DNA from 3 places in the Diaphorobacter limosus genome. Region 1 is predicted to be linked to each of the others. Evidence: predicted binding sites of a transcription regulator. Region 1 holds the regulator's gene; each other region holds the start of a gene.

Region 1 (6,963 bases):
TTCGGTTGCCGGTGAGTTTGTCTACGACTACCCGTTCCAGTGGGGTTCCAAGCGCACCGGCCCGGATTTGCATCGTGTTGGCGGCAAGTACAGTGATGAATGGCACCGCATTCATCTGGTCAACCCGCGTGATGTGGTGCCCGAGTCCAACATGCCTGCCTACCCCTGGCTCGAAAAGAACCAGGTGGATGCCGCCAGCATGGCTCCGCATATGCGCGCATTGCGCCGCGTTGGCGTGCCCTACACGGATGAGGAAATCGCCGGCTCGGCCGAGGCCGTCAAGGGCAAGACCGAGATGGAAGCCGTGATTGCCTACCTGCAGGTGCTGGGCACCGCGCTCAAGTAAAGAGAGCTTGCCATGGACATCACCACCATGCGCATCGTGGTCACGCTGGCTTCGCTCGCGTGCTTTCTGGGTATTTGGTACTGGGCCTATACGGCTCGCAACCGGGCCCAGTTCGATGAGGCAGCGCAGCTGCCCTTCGCCAATGACGATTGATTGCTCCAACCGATACGAAGAGAGAACCCATGAGCGACTTCACCAGTAATTTCTGGTCTATTTATGTGGCCGGGATCACCCTTGCCGGCATCATCGCCTGTGCCTTGCTGCTGTGGCTGACATCACGCAAGAAGATCGAATCCGCTGCTGACAACACCACGGGCCATGTCTGGGATGTGGATCTGAGGGAGATGAACAACCCTATGCCCCGTTGGTGGATGTGGCTGTTTGTCATCACCATCGTCTTTGCCTTTGCCTATCTGGCGGCCTACCCGGGCCTGGGCACCTTCAAGGGCCAGCTGGGGTGGACGCAAGTCGGTGAGTACCAGGCAGAAGTTGACAAGGCCAATGCCGAGTTGCAGCCACTGTATGCACGGTTCGACAGCATGAAAACCGAGGACATTGCAGCCGACCAGGCGGCCATGGCGATCGGCGAGCGTTTGTTCATGAACAACTGTGCCCAGTGTCATGGCTCGGACGCACGCGGTAGCAAGAGCTTCCCGAATCTGTCGGACAAGGATTGGTTGCACGGTGGTACGCCCGATGACATTCGCAAGACCATCCATGATGGTCGAGTCGGTGTGATGCCCCCCATGGCCGCAGCGGTGGGTTCGCCCGACGACGTGCGCAACCTGGCCCAATACGTGCTAAGTCTGTCGGGAAGTCCGCACGATTCTCTCAAGGCGTCGCTGGGCAAGGCCAAGTTCACCGCCTGTGCGGCTTGCCATGGCATGGACGGCAAGGGCATGACTGCCATGGGAGCCCCTAATCTGACCGATGACATTTGGCTGCATGGCTGGGGCGAGGCAGCGATCGTGGCTATGATCAACGATGGCAAGACCAATCAAATGCCGGCCCAGGCTGGCAAACTCACAGATCAGCAGATCAATGTGCTGACCGCCTATGTCTGGGGCATGTCCAACAAGCCCGGCGCTGCAAAATAAGGCATTTGTATCGGCCGGCAGCCCCTCCTAGGGGTGCCGGTTTTTTTTGTTTTGCAAGCCCGTCTTGCACCAAGAGATTTTCAACATGAAGCCAGCCGACGGAAAGCCCCGCAAGGTTATCCCCATTGCGGCAGCGCCGGCAGAAAAGCCGAAGACCGAATCCGCATCTTTGTACGAGGCGCAGAAAAAGGTCTATCCGCGCTCGATCAGTGGCGTATTCGCCAATTGGCGCTGGATCATGGTGTATGTCACCCAGTTGGTTTTTTATGGCCTGCCCTGGCTGCAATGGGGTGAGCGCCAGATGGTGTTGTTTGATCTGGGTGCTCGGCGCTTCTACATCTTCGGTCTGGTGCTCTACCCGCAGGATTTCATCTATCTGACGGGGCTGCTCATCATCTCGGCGCTTGCACTGTTCTTGTTCACGGCGGTGGCAGGGCGGCTGTGGTGCGGATTTTCCTGTCCACAGACGGTTTATACCGAGATCTTCATGTGGATAGAGCACAAGATCGAAGGCGATCGCAGTGCGCGCATCCGGCTCGATAACGGCCCCTGGACATTTGAAAAGACCTGGAAAAAATCGCTGAAGCAACTGGTGTGGATTGCCGTGTCATTCTGGACCGGTTTTACATTTGTCGGATATTTTGTACCCATCCGGGAGTTGGGTGGCGAACTTATGTCGCTGCACGGAAGCTGGCAGATTTTCTGGGTGTTTTTCTACGGCTTGGCGACTTACGGCAACGCCGGCTACTTGCGTGAGCAGGTATGCAAATACATGTGTCCGTACGCGCGCTTCCAAAGCGCGATGTTTGATAACGACACCCTGGTTGTCACATATGACCCGGAGCGTGGCGAGCCCCGTGGCCCGCGCACCAAGGCGGTGGACTACAAGGCCAAGGGTCTGGGTGATTGCATCGATTGTTCACTGTGCGTACAGGTCTGCCCCACGGGAATCGATATCCGCGATGGGCTGCAGTACGACTGTATTGGCTGCGGCCTGTGCGTGGATGCCTGCAATACCGTGATGGACAAGATGCAGTATCCACGCGGCCTGATTCGGTTTTCCACGCAGAACGGCGTGAAGAACCACTGGACGCAGTCGCAGATGCTCAAACGTGTCCTGCGGCCACGGGTATTGTTTTATTCCGGTATTTTGATCGCCTTGTGCATAGGGATGATGGCCAGCTTGGTGGTGCGTACCCCATTGAAGGTAGATATCGTGAGGGATCGAGCGGCTCTGTCGCGCATCGTGGCAGGCGGGAAGCTTGAAAACATTTACCGACTGCAAATCATGAACGCCACCGAGGGGGCGCAGCGCTATGTGATCAGTGCACGTGGACTGGACGGGCTTGAGGTGATCTCCGAACCGGAGATTGACATCGGCCCGGCAGAATCTCGCTGGGTGGTCGTGCGGCTGCAAATTCCCTATGGATCGGCAGCGCCTGGCTCACACACCGTGTATTTTGATGTCCGTGCCCAGGATGACAAAGGCCAGGTGGCAGAAAAATCCGTGTTCCTGGTGCCGCGCTAAGGGTTGATGTACGAGCATCCGCTGTTTTTGTATTGATTTTTTTGTATTGGGCCTCGGAAGGCCCAGGGAGTCCGCAGTCATGTCACCCAACTCATCAGCGAATTCGACGCCTGAGTCTCAGCCTTGGTGGAAGTATGGCCATGTCTGGTTGATCATTGCCGGGCCGGTGATCGTGGTAATCGCTGGCTTCATCACACTTTGGCTGGCGTTAGCACGGCCAGATCCAGTGTTGACGGAAGACTACTATCAACGGGGTCTTGACATCAACAAGACATTGCAAAACTCTCAGATGAGCATGACGCCAGCAACCAAGGGGCGCAACCACGCTGCTACCCCGGTGCAGGATCAACCACGCTGATTCTGGGGCCTAAGGGGAATCAAGGAGACAGTTGCCGTGCATGTAGTGCTAGTCTGCGAGCACAACAGCTTGGAGGTGCTTCGATGTGGATGCAACGACTGATGTGGATTGCGTGGCCTGCGTTTCTCATGGCCGGTGTCATGGAGATGGTGGTTTTTGCCTTTGTCGATCCGGAGGCGTTGCAGTGGTTTGACCAGCCTGTGAATCTGTCGCGCGAAGGCGTCTATACCGTCGCGTTTTTCTTGTTCTGGCTGGTGATTACGATATCAGGCGCTTTGACGACCCTGTTGTCGTTCTCTCCCTTCGAGTTCAACCATCGGGAGTCGTCGGAGACGGACAGGCCAGCTGATAACCCCAAGTACGTGTCATGATCCTGACAATGCGGGAGGCCTGAATCGCCCAAGTTTAGTGACAAGCCTGCTGGCTGTTGACAATTCGCTTCAAGGCTTCCGTATTCACAATGCGAACATGGCGCTGCTTGACTTCCACAATGCCCTCCTCAACGAATTTGGAGAAGGTGCGGCTCACGGTTTCAAGTTTCAGGCCCAGGTAGCTGCCAATTTCCTCGCGGGTCATGCGCAGCACCAGTTCTGACTGCGAAAAGCCGCGCGCATGCAGGCGCTGCACCAGGTTCAGCAAGAAGGCGGCCAGGCGTTCCTCGGCGCGCATGCTGCCCAGCAGCAACATCACCCCATGCTCACGGACGATTTCACGGCTCATGATCTTGTGCACATGGGTTTGCAGTGCCGTAACTTCGCGCGACAGTTCCTCGATACGCTCAAAGGGCATGACGCAAACCTCGGCGTCTTCCAGAGCCACGGCATCGCAGGTGTGGCGGTCGTTGACGATGCCATCCAGACCGATGATTTCTCCAGCCATCTGGAATCCGGTGACCTGGTCGCGCCCATCTTCGGTTGCTACGCAGGTTTTGAAGAATCCTGTGCGGATGGCAAAGAGCGAGGTAAATGCCTCCCCGTTGCGAAACAAGGTTCCGCCGCGCTTGACCTTGCGGCGAACTGCAACGATGTCATCAATGCGCTTGAGCTGCTGGTCATCCAGACCCACAGGCATGCACAGCTCGCGCAGGCTGCAATTGGAGCAGGCTACTTTGATGGTTTGCAGGTTGGAAGACATGGATACTCGGTTCCTAGTACGGACTTACAGCCGAATGTAACCGAGACTTGGGATGTCGCGATTCGTTGAGTGACTTTGATCCAAGGTCAAATTGTCGTCAACTCGGCTTCATGGGGGCTTGATCGGCGTCAAGGACACAGGGTGGACTCTACGGCACAGTGCGCACGAATTGCAAGGAACCCTTTCATGACTGTCGTTACCACCGAGCTCTTGCGTCGCTTTGACGTTCCGGGGCCGCGCTATACCTCCTACCCTACCGCCGATCGTTTCGTGGAGGCTTTTGGTGAAAAGGAGTACATCCTGGCATTGCAACAGCGCCGCGTGGGATCAGTGGCCAAGGCCATGCCGTTGTCGCTGTACATTCACATACCGTTTTGCGAATCGTTGTGCTACTACTGTGCCTGCAACAAGATCATTACCCGCCACCCCGAGCGGGCCGATGTATATCTGCGTTACCTGAGCCGGGAAATTGACCTGCACACCGCGCACTGCGGTGTCGGCCAGCATGTCAGTCAGCTGCACTTTGGTGGTGGGACGCCGACTTTTTTGTCCGATGACGGCTTGCGTGAGCTCATGGGCATGCTCAAGCGCAGTTTTGTGTTGGTGCCAGGAGGGGAGTACTCCATAGAGGTCGATCCGCGCACGGTTGATGAACAGCGGCTGGCGTTGCTGGCTGAGCTGGGCTTCAATCGGCTCAGCTTCGGGGTGCAGGACTTCGACCCAGAGGTACAGAAAGCCGTACACCGCATACAGCCAGCAGAAAAGGTGTTTGGTCTGGTTGAAAGCGCGCGCAAGCTGGGTTTCGACTCGGTGAACGTGGATCTGATCTATGGTCTGCCAAGGCAGACGCCAGAGTCATTTGACCGTACCCTGGAGCAGGTTGCGCAACTGCGACCTGATCGGATAGCGCTCTATGCCTACGCCCATTTGCCCGAGCGTTTCAAGTCGCAACGCCGCATCATCACCGCAGAACTGCCCATGGCGTCGGCCAAGGTGTCGATGCTGGCTCGCTCCATTGATGCATTCATGAACGCCGGCTATGTCTACGTGGGCATGGATCACTTTGCACTGCCCGAGGATGCGCTGGCGGTGGCCAAGCGCCAGGGGCGGTTGCACCGTAATTTCCAGGGCTATAGCACGCAGCCTGACTGTGATCTGATTGGCCTGGGCGTATCCGCCATTGGCCGCGTCGGTGCAACGTACAGCCAGAATGTGAAGACCCTGGACGAATACTACGACGCCATCGACCATGGCCACCTGCCGGTCGTGCGGGGGCTGGCATTGACCAAGGATGATCTGGTGCGCCGCGCCGTCATCATGGCTCTGATGTGTCAGGGCGAGTTGCTGTTCGAGCCCTTGGAGCAGTCCTGGCTCATCGACTTCCGCAGTTACTTTGAAGCGGAGCTGCGGCAGCTTGAAGAAATGGCCGAGCAAGGGTTGGTCAGCATCAGTCCCGAGGGCGTCAAGGTCACAACCATGGGGTGGTTCTTTGTGCGCGGTGTGGCCATGGTATTTGACAGGTATTTACAGGCAGATAGGAACCGCGCGCGCTTTTCCCGCATCATTTGAGCCATGTTATGGGCTCTGGCATCGACGGCTTTTTTCATGGGTTTGATGGGCGGGACGCATTGTCTCGTCATGTGTGCCGCACCCTGTGCGGCTTTGACGGGGAAGGGCGCGGCGCCGGCGGGTGATACCCGGGTGGTGCGGCTGGCGCCGCAGGCTGGAACTCTGCAGCGCACGGCGGGTTTTCATCTGGGGCGGCTGATGGGCTATGGGTTCGCCGGAGCCCTGGCTGCCTGGGCGATGGACCGCCTTGCATGGCTTGGCCAAAACACCGCTGCCTTGCGTCCGGCCTGGACATTGCTGCATGTGCTGATTCTGGCCTGGGGTCTGCTGATGATGCTGCAGGCGCGTCAGCCAGCGTGGCTGGAGCATGCCGGTCGTTCGGTCTGGACGAAGGTGCGTGCTCTGGTGGCACGCCCAGGGGGACTGTTCGTCACGGGCATGGCCTGGGCGCTGTTGCCTTGTGGTTTGCTCTATACCGCTCTGCTGACTGCGGCCCTGAGCGGCAGTGTGCTGCGCGGTGCGCTGTGCATGGTGCTCTTTGGTGTGGGCAGTGGGGTTTGGTTGGTGGCGGGGCCAATTCTGTGGCGCAGTTTCCGTGCCCGCGTAAATCGCGTCGCCAGTTCCTGGGGCTCAAAGCTGGCTGGCGTTGTGCTTTTCGCCATGGGCGGCACGGCATTGTGGATGGATGTTGTGCATGGGCAACCCGCTCCCTGGTGTTTGCCCTGAAAAGACAATGTGCAACAAAGTGCTTGGCGCGTAACAGGTGATAATGTTTCAGGCACATGGGCCGTGTCGACATGTGTTTGTCGTGCCCATTACAACTGAATTGACGTGAACCAGGCTGTCCTGATTGATATCGACGCTCTGCGAGTTGGGATGTTCATCCAGCTCGAGTTGGGTTGGATCAATCATCCCTTTCCGATGAGTAGTT
Region 2 (6,963 bases), 1.7 Mb from region 1:
TCATGTACGTCAGCCCGATTGGCGACGGCGGCTGGACTTTCCAGCATGACCTGGGGCGCAAGGCCATCCAGGAAAAGTTCGGCGACAAGATCGAAACCTCCTTCGTCGAGAGCGTGCCCGAGAGCGCCGACGCCGAGCGCGTGATGCGTGACATGGCGGGCCAGGGCAACAAGCTGATCTTTGCCACCAGCTTTGGCTACCAGGAGTTCGTGCAAAAGGTGGCGGCCGATCTGCCGGACGTGAAGTTCGAGCACGCCACCGGCTACAAGCAGGCCGCCAACGTGGCCACCTATGACACCAAGACCTTCGAGGGTGCGTATCTCGCCGGCATCGTCGCCGGCGGTATGAGCAAGACCAAGACCGTGGGCGTGGTGGCATCCGTGCCCATCCCCGAGGTGGTGCGCAACATCAACAGCTTTGTGCTGGGCGCGCAGAGCGTCGATCCGTCGATCAAGGCCAAGGTGGTCTGGGTCAACGAATGGTTCAGCCCGCCGAAGGAGGCCGAGGCCGCCACCAGCCTGATCAACGGCGGCGTGGACGTGATGTACCAGAACACCAACTCGCCCGCGGTGCTCAAGACCGCCGAGGAGCGCGGCATGCGCGCCTTTGGCAAGGACGGCGACATGAGCGCCTTTGCGCCCAAGGCGCACCTGGGCTCGGCCGTGATCGACTGGACGCCGTACTACACCAAGGTGGTCACCGACATCCTGGGCGGCCAGTGGCAAAGCGGCAACTTCTGGTGGGGCGTGAAGGAAGGCGCCATCGACCTGCTGAAGATCGCCGACGACGTGCCCCAGGACATCAAGGACCGCGTGGCCAAGGCCCGCGCCGGCTTGAAGGACGGCAGCTTCGCCGTCTGGACCGGCCCGGTGAAGGACAACACCGGCAAGGAACTGCTGGGCGCCGGCCAGGTGGCGGACGACAAGTTCCTCACCGGCATCAATTTCTATGTGGCGGGCGTGGAGGGCAAGGTGCCCGGCACCGAAGGCAAGTAAACCCCAGCAACGCGCCTGACCACATTCAGGCGCGTTTTTTTGTGTTCATCATCTGAAAGAAAACATGACCGATCTGCACAAGCGCTCCCTGTTCAAGCTGGCCGCCCTGTCGGCCGTCGCCGCCACCGCACTGATGGGCTGCGGCAAGAAGGAAGAGGCCGCGCCGGCCGCCCCCGCCCCCGCGCCCGCGGCGGCACCCGCGGCCAAGGCCGAGCCGCTGAAGATCGCCTTTGCCTATGTCGGCCCGGTGGGCGACGGCGGCTGGTCCTATGCCCATGACCAGGCGCGCAAGAAGCTCGAGGCCGAGTTTGGCGACAAGATCCAGACCTCTTACGTGGAAAGCGTACCCGAGGGCCCGGACGCCGAGCGCGTGCTACGCGACCTGGTCACGCAGGGCAACAAGCTGATCTTTGGCACCACCTTCGGCTACATGGACGTGATGCAGAAGCTGGCCGGCGAGTTTCCGGACGTGAAGTTCGAGCACGCCACCGGCTACAAGACCAGCGCCAACATGCGCATTTACGACAGCCGCACCTACGAGGGTGCCTACCTCGCTGGCATCATCGCCGGCGCCATGACCAAGACCAATACCCTGGGCGTGGTCGGCTCGGTGCCCATCCCCGAGGTGCTGCGCAACTTGAACAGCTTCACCCTGGGCGCACAAAGCGTGAACCCGAAGATCAAGACCAAGGTGGTCTGGGTCAACGAATGGTTCAGCCCGCCGAAGGAGACCGAGGCCGCCACCAGCCTCATCAACGGCGGCGCCGACGTGCTGTTCCAGAACACCGACTCGCCCGCCGTGCTCAAGACCGCGCAGGAAAAGGGCAAGCGTGCCTTCGGCTGGGACAGCGACATGACCGCCTACGGCCCCAAGGCCCACCTGGGCTCGGCCGTCATCAACTGGGCGCCGTACTACATCAAGGCCACGCGCGACGTGCTGGACGGCAGCTGGGCCACGGCACAGAACTGGTGGGGCGTGAAGGAGGGCGCCATCGACCTGGTGTCCATCGCCGAGGATGTGCCCGCCGACATCAAGGCCAAGGTGGATGCCGCCAAGGCCGGTCTGAAGGACGGCAGCTTCGTGATCTGGAAGGGCCCCATCGTGGACAACACCGGCAAGACCGTGCTGGACAAGGACGCTGCGGCCGATGACAAATTCCTCACCGGCATCAACTTCTACGTCCAGGGCGTGGACGGCCAGGTGCCGGGCGGCGACAAGAAGTAAGCCTGGTCTGACCCTCTGAACCCGGAGGCCGCCGCAAGGCGGCCTTTGTTATGTGCGCCCAGCATGGGCGCACTCTTGGAGGTGCAAGTCCTCCCGTAAGTTGTTTACAGCGAACGAAGCGAAGCGCAACTGCGAGAGGGTGACTGACCGTGGAGAGGAAGCGTGGAGCGAAGCTGCGAGCCGATGAAAAAGAACCGGATAGAAGGCGGTGCCGAGCAGGGCGAGCGGGCATGAAACCGCAAAGCTCTCGTGATCAAGGCTCAGGCGGCGTAGATCCGGCGGCTGTGCAGCGAAGGAGTGCGTTCTTACCTGGGGAGATCTCGCCTTGTGGGTGAAAGCCCGACGCTCATGCCGGAGCGAGAAGTCAGCAGAGGTCGTAGTAGCTGGAGCCGGGGCCGATGAGGCCAGAAGGCGACAGCCAAGTGCCGAACGAGAGTGAGTGACCAAGGATCAGGAGATGTCAAAGGCCATGCGTCAGATGCCGGAGCAATCCGGGCGGGCAGGAGCACGCGGTGAAGCCGCGGGTGACTCTGTCAGTGACGAAGCCTGCGGCCCGCTCCTGCAGCACCGGGGCACAGGGTCGGCAAAGCCCAAGGCAGGCACCGGTGGCTTGCTGGAAGCGGCGCTGACGAGACAGAACCTGCAAGCCGCGTGGAAGCGGGTCAAGGCCAACAAGGGTGCGGCAGGGGTGGACGGGCTCGACATCGAGCGGGCCGCCCAGGTGATACGCCAGACTTGGCCCGACATCCGCCAAGCACTGCTGGCAGGAAGGTACCGGCCCAGCCCGGTGCGCAAGGTGATGATTCCCAAACCCGACGGCAGCCAGCGCGAGCTGCATCCGACAATGGAGGCTCCCTATGCCGATCGCGGTCATTGCAAACGCTCTTGCGCGGCCTGGCCGCCGGGGCATCATGGGGCCATCACGCCAAGGAAAGCCCCCATGCCGACAATCCCCATCATCGCTCCCGAACGCCTGCCGGCTCTGCTGGCCGCCATGCCAAAGGCCGAGCTGCACATCCACATCGAGGGCTCGCTGGAGCCCGAGATGATCTTTGCCCTGGCCCGGCGCAATGGCGTGGACCTGCCCTATGCCAACGTCGAGGCGCTGCGCCGCGCCTACGCCTTTACCGACCTGCAGAGTTTTCTGGACATCTACTACGCCGGCGCCAGCGTGCTTTTGAAGGAACAGGATTTTTACGATATGGCCAGCGCCTACCTTGCGCGGGCAGCTATGGATAACGTAGTGCACGCGGAAATCTTCTTCGACCCGCAGACGCATACCGCGCGCGGCGTGGCGATCGACACGGTGATCCAGGGCCTGCACCGCGCCTGCGTGGATGCGCGCGCCGAGCTGGGCATATCCGCCAGCCTGATCCTGAGCTTTCTGCGCCACCTGAGCGAGGAAGACGCCTTCGCCACGCTGGAGCAGGCACTGCCCTGGATGGACAAATTCATAGGCGTGGGCCTGGACAGCAGCGAGCTGGGCCACCCGCCAGAGAAATTTGCCCGCGTGTTCGCACGCTGCCGCGAGTTGGGCCTGCATGTGGTGGCCCATGCGGGCGAGGAGGGGCCGCCGGCCTATATCTGGGGCGCGCTCGATGTGCTCAAGGCCGAGCGCATAGACCATGGCGTGCAGGCTGTGCATGACGCGGCGCTGATGCGCCGCCTGGCAGAGGAGCGCATACCGCTCACCGTGTGCCCGCTGTCCAACCTCAAGCTGTGCGTGTTCCCCAGCCTCGCGGCGCACAACCTGCCGGCGCTGCTGGAAGCGGGCCTGGTGGCCACGGTCAATTCCGATGACCCGGCCTACTTTGGCGGCTACATCAACGCCAACTTCATCCAGACCTTTGCGGCCCTGCCCATCCTCACGGCGCGGCATGCCTGGCAGCTGGCGCACAACAGTTTCGAGGCCAGTTTCGCCCCGCAGGCCGAAAAGCGCGCCTGGGGCGACAGGCTGCAGGCATGCTTTGAGCATCATGCCTCGGCGTGAACGCTTCTTTTTTAATAGCTGCTGGTGCTTTATGGGTAAACTCTAGAGCCATAAATCGCTTGAAATTTGTAGTCCTCACGCCAGCGCCCGCAGCACGGCGCGCACCGGCGAGGCATCGGCCGTGGTCAGCTTGAGCGGCAGGGCGATGAGCTCGTAGTCGCCCTCGGGCACGGCGTCCAGCACCAGGTTCTCCAGCACGCGCAGGCCGCGCCGGCGCAGCACCTGGTGGCTGGGCAGCTCCCGGCTGTCAGCCGGGTCCACGCTGGCCGTGTCTATGCCCACCAGCAGCACGCCGGCGTCGGCCAGGCGCTCCAGGGTCTCGGGTGCGACGGCGCTCAGCTGCGCATCCCAACGATCGACGGGCGCGCTCGCATAGGTGCGCAGCAGCACGCGTGGCGGCAGGTCCGCGCTGACGGCGTGGGCGATGTGGCGCCATTCGACCAGCGGGCCGCAGCCCAGGGCGTGGATCACGCGGCAGGGGCCGATGAAGGCCTGTAGCGCCACGGCGCCTATGGCGACGCCTGCGTTGTCGTAGTGCAGCGGCGCATCCGCATGCGTGCCTATGTGGGGCGACAGGGTCAGGGTGCTGACGTTCACGGCGCTGTCCGGCCCGATGGTGGCGCTCCAGCGCTGCTCGTAGGGCGTGTCGCCGGGATAGACCGGGCTGCTGGCATGCAGCGGCGCCGAGATGTCCCACAGCAGGGGCTGGTAGCTCATGGTACCAGGCCTTCCAGCGGCGCCAGGCCGTGGCGCTGGCGCGCGCGGTTGCAGGCTGCGCTGCCGGCTTCGAACTCACGGCAGGGCGAGGGCCGCCACTCGTAGATGCCGCAGGCTGCGCGCTGGCCCACCTGGCCGGTGAGGGCGGCGCAGCGCGGCCGGGCATGGTCGGTGCCGCGCATGCGGGCGGTGTGGCCGGTCACCTCCACCACCAGGCCCTGGGGCACGCTGCCGCCCATGTCCTCGGTCTCGTGGACGGAGAAGTCGACGCGGAAACTGGCGCAGCAGGCGCCGCAGCTCAGGCAGGGATGGGTGCTCATGGGGTGACAGGAAGAAAGATGGGGATTGTGCAGTGCCTGCCAGGCGCTGAGCTGGATCAAGCCCAGGGCGCGCCGATGCATTAAAATGAGAACCATTTTTATTTGCAACACCCATAGAACATGCAACTCCAGGGCGATACCCAGGCAACCCAGCAAACCCAGGGACTCGACAGCCTGCCGCGCGGCGTGCCCGCCGTGGTGGCCGGCCTGCGCCAGGCCGAGGATGGGCGCGCCAGCGCCATGGCGCTGCGCCTGATGGAGATCGGCTTCCTGCCCGGCGAGCCGGTGCGCGTCATCGCCAAGGGCTTTCCCACGGCCGATCCACTGGCCGTGCGCGTGGGCCAGGCCACGTTTGCGCTGCGCCGCCATGAGGCCGCGCAGGTGCTGGTGCATGTGCCGAGGGGCGCGGCATGAGCGCGGGCCAGGCTGCGGCGGCAGCGTTTACCCATATCGCCCTGCTGGGCAACCCCAACTGCGGCAAGACGGCGCTGTTCAACCTGCTCACCGGCGCGCGCCAGAAGGTGGCCAACTACGCCGGCGTGACCGTGGAGCGCAAGGAGGGCGTGTTTGCCACCGCCAGCGGCCGGCGCGTGCGCGTGCTGGATCTGCCCGGCGCCTACAGCCTGCATGCGCAAAGCCTGGATGAGGCCGTGACGCGCGACGTGGTCACGGGCCGGCGCCCCGGCGAGGCCGTGCCCGAGCTGCTGGTCTGCGTCACCGACGCCACGCACCTGCGCCTGAACCTGCGCCTGGTGCTGGAGGCGCGCGAGCTGGGCCTGCCCATGGTGCTGGTGCTGAACATGAGCGACATGGCCCAGCGCCAGGGCATCGCCATAGACCGTGCGCTGCTGGCGCGCGAGCTGGGCATGCCGGTGCTGGCCACCGTGGGCGTGCGCACCGATGGCGCGCAGGAGCTGCTGCACTGGCTGGATCAGGCCAGGCCAGATGGCCCGGTACAACCACGGCCGCCGACCGATGCGCCGGCCCCGGCCCTGAACGCGCTGGAGCAGGATCAGCCGCAGCGCGTGCAGCGCCTGCACCAGGAGGTACGCCGCATCATGGGCCTGGCCGTGCGCGAGCCGGCGCAGCGCCTGGAGCAGGATGACCGCATCGACGCCGTGGTGCTGCACCCGCTGTGGGGCACGCTGCTGCTGGCGGTGACGCTGTTCTTGATGTTCCAGGCGGTGTTCAGCTGGGCCGAGCTGCCCATGGGCTGGATCGAGGGCGCCACGGCGCTGGCCGCCGAATGGCTCAATGCCCACATGGCCGACGGCCCGCTGCGCAGCCTGCTGGCCGACGGGGTGATTGCCGGCGTCGGCGGGGTGGTGGTGTTTTTGCCGCAGATCCTGATCCTGTTCTTCTTCATCCTGGCGCTGGAAGAGTCGGGCTACCTGCCGCGCGCGGCCTTTCTGCTGGACCGCATCATGGGCGTGGTGGGCCTGTCGGGGCGCTCCTTCATCCCGCTCTTGTCCAGCTTTGCCTGCGCCGTGCCGGGCATCATGGCCACGCGCTCCATCCCTGACTGGCGCGACCGGCTGGTGACCATCCTGATAGCGCCGCTGATGACCTGCTCGGCGCGCCTGCCGGTGTATGCGCTGCTCATCGCGGCCTTCATCCCCGAGCGCGAGGTGGCCGGCCTGTTCAACCTGCAGGGCCTGGTGCTGTTTGCTCTGTACCTGGGGGGCATCCTGAGCGCCATGGCCGTGGCGGCGGTGG
Region 3 (6,963 bases), 1.8 Mb from region 1:
AGCGCGTGGTACTGGCCGAGCTCAACCCCAGGGCCACGCAGGCCATGCTGGCCGCCGCCATCGAGCCCGTGGCCGACCGGCTGCTCAGGCGCTACCGTGCAGCGCAACAGGCACAGCAGGCGGATTCAGACGGCCCGGGCACGCAGGCCGCCAAGGACGAACAAGAGGCGCTGCAACTGTTCAAGCGCGACCTGGGCAGCTTTGTGCGCGTGTATGCCTTTCTGGGCCAGGTGTTCGACTACGGCAACACGGCTATCGAGAAGCGCGCCATCTTCTTCAAGCGCCTGCTGCCGCTCTTGGACTTTGGCCGCGAGCGGGAGGGGGTGGACCTCTCCAAGGTGGTGCTGACCCACCATCGGCTGAAAGACCAGGGCGCACGCAGCCTGGCGCTGCACGATATGGCCAGCGAGTACAAGCTGCAGCCCCTGACCGAAACAGGCGCCGGCGCGGTGCAGGACAAGCAAAAGCTGCTGCTGTCGGAGATCGTCGCCAAGGTCAACGACCTGTTCGACGGGGATCTCTCCGACGACGACCGGCTGGTGTATGTGAACCACGTCAAGGGCAAGTTGCTCGAATCGGACATCCTGGTGCAGCAGGCCAGCAACAACAGCAAGGCCCAGTTCGACAACTCGCCCGACCTGGATCGCGCGTTGATTGACGCCATCATCGACGGGTTCACCAAGTACACAACGATGAGCAAACAGTCGCTGGACAGCGAGCGCGTGCGCGCCGGGCTCAAGTCCATTTTGCTGGGGCCGGCGCAGCTATATGAGGCGCTGCGCGAGCGGGGCGGCAACGGCGCCATGCGGCGCACTGGTTAACCCGCCGCACCTGCCTCACACCCAGGCGCACTCGCAGGTGAAGTGGCGCAGGAACTTCGGCTGCTTGATGATCTTCACGCCGCGGATGTGATCGGCCTTTTGCCTGACCTCGGCAATCACCTCGGCCGCGTAGTCGAAATGGCTTTGCGTGTACATGCGGCGCGGGAAGGCCAGGCGCACCAGTTCCATGCTGTGGTAGGTCTCGCTGCCATCCTGCAGGCGCTTGCCGAACATGACCGAGCCTATCTCCACGCCGCGTATGCCGCCCTCCAGGTACAGCGCGTTGCACAGCGCCCAGGCCGGGTAGTGTTCAACCGACATATTCGGCAGCACGCTCTTGGCGTCGATGTAGACCGCGTGCCCGCCCGTGGGACGCACAAAGCCCACGCCCGCAGCGTCCAGCTTCTCGCCCAGGTACTCGGCCGTTCGCAGGCGATAGCGCAGGTAGTCCTCATCCAGCCCCTCCTCAAGGCCCACGGCCAGCGCCTCCAGGTCGCGCCCGGCCATGCCGCCGTAGGTGGGAAAGCCTTCCATCATGATCAGGTCGCTGCGCACCTCGTCCAGCCATTCGTCGGAGCGCAGCACGATGAAGCCGCCGATGTTGACCATGCCGTCCTTCTTGGCGCTCATGGTGGCGCCGTCGGCGTAGCTGAACATCTCTTGCGCGATGGCCTTGATGGAGGTGTTTTCGTAGCCCGGCTCGCGCATCTTGATGAACATGGCGTTCTCGGCGAAGCGGCACACGTCCATGATGAAGGGTTTGCCGTATTTTTTGAGCAGCTGCGCATAGGCGCGGATGTTGGCCATGGAAACCGGCTGACCGCCGCCGGTGTTGTTGGTCACGGTGAGCATGCCGAACGGGATGCGCTGGCCCTCCTTTTTCAAGACCTCCTCGGCGCGCGCCAGGTCGATGTTGCCCTTGAAGGGGGCGATGGTGGCCGGCTGCAGGCCCACGGCCTCGACCAGGTCCAGCGCCTCGACGCCCAGGTACTCCAGGTTGCCGCGCGTGGTGTCAAAGTGGCAGTTGTTGGGCACCAGGTCGCCCTGCTTGCACACCGCCGTGAACAACACCTTCTCGGCCGCGCGGCCCTGATGCGTGGGCACGAAATACTGCATGCCGGTGATGTCCTGGATCACCTTCTCCAGCCTAAAGAAGCTGCGCGCGCCGGCGTAGCTCTCGTCGCCCTCCATGATGGCGCCCCACTGGCGCGCCGACATGGCGCCGGTGCCCGAGTCGGTGAGCCAGTCGATGAGCACGTCCTCGGCGCGCAACTTGAAGACATTCAGCCTGGCCTCTTCAAGCAGGCGCGCACGCTCGGCGGCGGTAGTCATGCGTATGGGCTCTACGCTCTTGATGCGAAAGGGTTCGATCAGGGTCTTGGGCATGGTGGGCTATCCACGTATCTGTTGGGTGGGTGAAGGTAGCCCCGCGACAAAAACCATGGTGTCGGTCTTTTCCAACAGTTCACGAAAAAACCTGCTGCCCGCCCATGCCCGAGAGTTTTCCTCGGAAATACCCCCTGTCTTGACAAAAATCAGGCTGTGGTCTTTCGCATCGTCCTATGGTGTGCGGCCTCAGGAGCCAAGCCTCCCGACACAGATTGCATCGAGACCCACAGTGAACGCCATACTCAGTCCCTCCACCCCCATAGAGACCGGCACCAGCCCCGCCCGCACAGCCCCCGAGCTGGTCTGCCCCGCCGGCAGCCTGCCGGCCCTGAAAACTGCCGTTGACCACGGCGCCGACTGCGTCTACCTGGGCCTGCGCGACGCCACCAATGCGCGCAACTTTGCTGGCCTGAACTTTGACGAGGCCGCCATCCAGACCGGCATTGCCTACGCCCACCAGCGCGGCCGCAAGGTGCTGATGGCACTCAACACCTACCCACAGGCAAGCAACTCCACGCCCTGGCGCTCGGCCCTGGATCGCGCTAGCGCCTGGGGCATAGACGCGGTGATCCTGGCCGACCCGGGCCTGATGCGCTACGCCAACGAGCACCACCCCGACTTGCGCCTGCACCTGTCCGTGCAGGGCTCGGCCACGAATGCCGACGCCATCAACCTGTACCAGCAGCAGTTCAACATCCAGCGCGCCGTGCTGCCACGCGTGCTTTCGCTGGAGCAGGTCAAGCAGGTGACGCAGCGCACCGACGTGGAGATCGAGGTGTTTGGCTTTGGCAGCCTGTGCGTGATGGTGGAGGGGCGCTGCGCCCTGTCGTCCTACGCCACGGGCGAATCACCCAACACCCATGGCGTGTGCTCGCCCCCGAAGTCCGTGCGCTGGCAGGAGACGCCCAGAGGCCTGGAGTCGCGCCTGAACGGCGTGCTCATCGACCGCTACGCCCAGGGCGAGAACGCCGGCTACCCGACGCTGTGCAAGGGGCGCTTTGACGTGGAGGGCGAGAGCAACTACTACGCGCTGGAGGAACCCACCAGCCTGAACACGCTGGAGCTCTTGCCCCAGCTGGTGAAGATGGGCGTGCGCGCCTTCAAGATCGAGGGCCGCCAGAGGAGCCCCGCCTACGTGGCCCAGGTCACCAAGGTCTGGCGCGAGGCCATCGACCATTGCATGGCGCAGGGCCATTTGTACGCCCCCAAGACCGCCTGGATGGCCAGCCTGGACCAGGTGGCCGAGGGCCAGCAGCACACGCTGGGGGCTTATCACCGGCCATGGAAGTGACACCCTATTGCCTCGCCAACTCCCTCTCCCGCACGCGGGAGAGGGTTGGGGTGAGGGTGCCAGGCAAGACCACCGCCGCGCCTCGCCCCCTCACCCCTGCCCTCTCCCCCAGGGGGGAGAGGGAGAGAACAACCAAACCACCATGATGAAACTAGCCCTAGGCCCCCTTCAGTACTACTGGCACCGCGACACCGTCTTCGAGTTCTACCAACAAATGGCCGAGTCGCCGGTGGACATCGTCTACCTGGGCGAGGCCGTGTGCTCGCGCCGCCGCGAGCTGCGCCAAAGCGACTGGCTGGACATTGCCCGCATGCTGCGTGATGCCGGCAAGCAGGCCGTGATGTCCACCATGGTGCTGCTCGAATCCACCAGCGACGTGGCCGACATGCACAAGATCGTGCGCGATGAAGAATTCTTGATCGAGGCGAACGACATGGGCGCGGTGCACAAGCTGGCGGGCAAGCGCCCCTTCGTGGCCGGGCCGCAGCTCAACCTCTTCAATGCCGATTCCCTGGCCTGGATGGCCGGCCTGGGCGCCAGTCGCTGGGTGATGCCGCTGGAGATGAAGCACAGCGACCTGGCCGTGCTGCTGCAGACCCGGCCCGCAGGACTGGAGACCGAGGTCTTCGCCTACGGCCGCATGCCGCTGGCCTTCTCGGCACGCTGCTTCACGGCGCGGCACTACAACCTGCCCAAGGACGATTGCGGTTTTCGCTGCATCGAGCACCCCGACGGCCAGCTCTTGCAGACGCGCGAGAAGGAATCCTTTCTGGTCATCAACGGCATACAGACGCAGTCGGCCAAGGTGCACAACCTGGTGGGCGACATGCCCGCGCTGCGCGCCGCCGGCGTGGACATCCTGCGCATCTCGCCACAGTCGCAGCACACCGACAAGATCATTGCCGCGTTCGACGCCGCGCGCCGCGCCGCGCAGCCCAACCCGGCCGCGCTGCAAGCCATGCGCCCCTTCATGCCCGAGGCGTCCTGCAACGGCTACTGGCATGGCCGCCCGGGCCTGGACCTGATCGAACCCGCCCTGGCCTGAAAAACTGAGAGGCCCCCCATGACCACCACCCCGCCCGCCCCCTTCACCCTGCCCGCCCCCGTGGGCGCGCTGCTCTCGCGTCTGCCGGCCTACCCGGGCTCCATGCTGCTGGTCACGGCCATCAACTTCGCCCTGGCCAAACAGCTGCCGCAGGACGTGAAAGACATCCTGCGCGCCAAGCGTCTGGCGATTCGTGTGCGCGATGCACGCGTGGCGTTCGACTTCTCATGGAACGGCCAGCGCTTTGTGCCCTGCAAGCCGCAGGCCGAAACCGATCTGGCCATCAGCGCCAACGCCCAGGACTTCCTGCTGCTGGCGCAGCGCCGGCAAGACCCGGACACGCTGTTCTTCAACCGCCGCCTGGTGATGGAGGGCGACACCGAGCTCGGCCTGGTGGTCAAAAACGCGCTGGACGCGCTCGAGCTGCCCGTGCTCGACCCGCGCGAGTGGACGCCGCGCGCGGTGCTCGAGCGCAAGGCGCCGCAGCTGCTGCGCCAGCTGCCACCGCTGCCGCGCTTTCTGAGGGGACGGCCATGACCGACCCGGCCCCTGTGCCCCTGCCGCCGCTGGTCTATTCCTGCTCGGGCTGCTCCAGCGCGGCGCAGCTGGCCAACCATGTGGCGGTGCAAATGGACAGGCGCGGCCTGGCCGAGATGTCATGCATTGCCGGCGTCGGCGGCGACGTGCCCAAGCTGGTGCAGCTCGCCAAGAGCGGCCGCCCCGTCATCGCACTGGACGGCTGCCCGCTGGAATGCGTGCGCAATTCACTGGCGCGCCACAGCGTCACGCCGGCACGCCACTACCAGCTGCACAAGTACGGCGTGAAGAAGCGCAACCACCAGGACTTCGACCCGGCCCAGGCCGACGAGGTGCTGGCACATGTGCAGGCCGACCTGGCTGCAGCCCCGCTGGTGCCTGCGCATGGCTGAGGCACGCCGCATCATCGTCGGCATATCGGGCGCCAGCGGCGCCGTCTATGGCGTGGCCCTGCTGCAGGCGCTGCGCGCCATGCCGGACGTGCAGACGCACCTGGTCGTCTCCGATGCCGGCTGGCTCAACATCCAGCACGAGACCGCCCTGTCGCGCGAGCAGGTGCTGGCCCTGGCGCACCAGGCGCATGACAACGCCAGCATTGGCGCCAGCATTGCCAGCGGCTCCTTCGGCGCGCAGGCCATGGTGGTGGCGCCCTGCTCCATGCGCACGCTGGCGGCCATCGCCCATGGCCTGGCGGACAACCTGCTGACGCGCGCCGCCGACGTGATCCTGAAAGAGCGCCGCCGCCTGGTGCTGCTGGCGCGCGAGACCCCGCTGCACCTGGTGCACCTGCGCAACATGACCACGGTGACCGAGATGGGCGGCATCATCTGCCCGCCCGTGCCCGCCTTCTACCAGCGGCCGCAGACCGTCGAGGACATCGTGCAGCACAGCGTGGCACGGGCTCTGGACCTGCTGGGGCTGGAGCATGCACTGGCGCCGCGCTGGCAGGGCCTGCATGATCAGTCCTGAATTGATAGCTGCTTGCCCTTGATACATAAGCGCTGGAGCCCGTTTTGACGCAAATCCACTACCGCGACCTGCGCGACTTCATGGCCCAGCTGGAGGCCGCGGGCGAGCTGCGCCGCATTGCTGCCCCGGTCTCGCCACACCTGGAGATGACGGCCCTCAGCGACCGCGTGCTGCGCGCGGGCGGCCCGGCGCTGCTATTCGAAAACCCCACGGGCCACGCCATGCCGGTGCTGGCCAACCTGTTTGGCACGCCGGCGCGCGTGGCGCGGGCGCTGGGCGTGGCGGGGCTGCCTGAGATCCGCGCCTTTGGCGAGGTGCTGGCGTCCTTGAAAGAGCCCGAGCCGCCGCGCGGCATGAAGGATCTGTGGGGCCGGCGCGAGCTGGTCAAGACGCTGTGGAGCATGGCCCCGTCCACCGTGCGCCGCCCGCCCTGCCAGGAGGGGGTGATCGAGGGCGACGAGGTCGATCTGTCCCAGTTGCCGATACAGCACTGCTGGCCCGGCGACGTGGCGCCGCTGGTCACCTGGGGCCTGACGATCACGCGCGGGCCGCACAAGCGCCGGCAAAACCTGGGCATCTACCGCCAGCAGGTCATCGGCAAAAACCAGCTCATCATGCGCTGGCTCTCGCACCGCGGCGGCGCGCTCGACTTTGCCGAGCATTGCCGGCAACACCCTAGCCAACCCTACCCCGTGGCTGTGGCGATTGGCGCCGACCCGGCGACCATCCTGGGCGCCGTCACCCCCGTGCCCGACAGCCTGTCGGAATACCAGTTCGCCGGCCTGCTGCGCGGCGCGCGCACCGAGGTGGCCGACGCGCTGGGCGTGCCGCTCCAGGTGCCGGCCCAGGCCGAGATCGTCCTGGAAGGCCACATCCACCCCGATGCCAGTCACCAAAGCGGCTGGCAGCAC

What was found. Region 1 encodes FNR, which switches genes on or off when oxygen is low (the NO sensors DNR and NnrR bind a similar motif). Its sites were predicted from a motif close to TTGATNNNNATCAA; they were not measured.
Region 2: the regulator FNR is predicted to act here: its motif matches at 5,294-5,307, upstream of P4826_RS07040 (FeoA family protein).
Region 3: the regulator FNR is predicted to act here: its motif matches at 2,347-2,360, upstream of ubiU (ubiquinone anaerobic biosynthesis protein UbiU).

The regions. Positions count from the first base shown of each region.
Region 1 is NZ_CP136921.1:3,808,144-3,815,106, forward strand. It holds gene ccoO (cytochrome-c oxidase, cbb3-type subunit II) at 1-346, shown strand, start outside; gene P4826_RS18330 (cbb3-type cytochrome oxidase subunit 3) at 359-499, shown strand; gene ccoP (cytochrome-c oxidase, cbb3-type subunit III) at 529-1,443, shown strand; gene ccoG (cytochrome c oxidase accessory protein CcoG) at 1,529-2,971, shown strand; gene P4826_RS18345 (FixH family protein) at 3,051-3,329, shown strand; gene P4826_RS18350 (hypothetical protein) at 3,413-3,700, shown strand; gene fnr (fumarate/nitrate reduction transcriptional regulator Fnr) at 3,735-4,463, opposite strand; gene hemN (oxygen-independent coproporphyrinogen III oxidase) at 4,650-6,032, shown strand; gene P4826_RS18365 (sulfite exporter TauE/SafE family protein) at 6,036-6,758, shown strand; gene P4826_RS18370 (HD-GYP domain-containing protein) at 6,864-6,963, shown strand, end outside.
Region 2 is NZ_CP136921.1:1,450,055-1,457,017, reverse strand. It holds gene P4826_RS07065 (BMP family ABC transporter substrate-binding protein) at 1-995, shown strand, start outside; gene P4826_RS07060 (BMP family ABC transporter substrate-binding protein) at 1,060-2,220, shown strand; gene P4826_RS07055 (adenosine deaminase) at 3,161-4,210, shown strand; gene kynB (arylformamidase) at 4,286-4,927, opposite strand; gene P4826_RS07045 (YkgJ family cysteine cluster protein) at 4,924-5,247, opposite strand; gene P4826_RS07040 (FeoA family protein) at 5,368-5,661, shown strand; gene feoB (ferrous iron transporter B) at 5,658-6,963, shown strand, end outside.
Region 3 is NZ_CP136921.1:1,537,371-1,544,333, forward strand. It holds partial or broken gene P4826_RS07440 (type I restriction endonuclease subunit R) at 1-821, shown strand, start outside; gene P4826_RS07445 (tryptophanase) at 837-2,207, opposite strand; gene ubiU (ubiquinone anaerobic biosynthesis protein UbiU) at 2,449-3,501, shown strand; gene P4826_RS07455 (U32 family peptidase) at 3,647-4,546, shown strand; gene ubiT (ubiquinone anaerobic biosynthesis accessory factor UbiT) at 4,565-5,083, shown strand; gene P4826_RS07465 (putative zinc-binding protein) at 5,080-5,475, shown strand; gene P4826_RS07470 (UbiX family flavin prenyltransferase) at 5,468-6,052, shown strand; gene ubiD (4-hydroxy-3-polyprenylbenzoate decarboxylase) at 6,106-6,963, shown strand, end outside.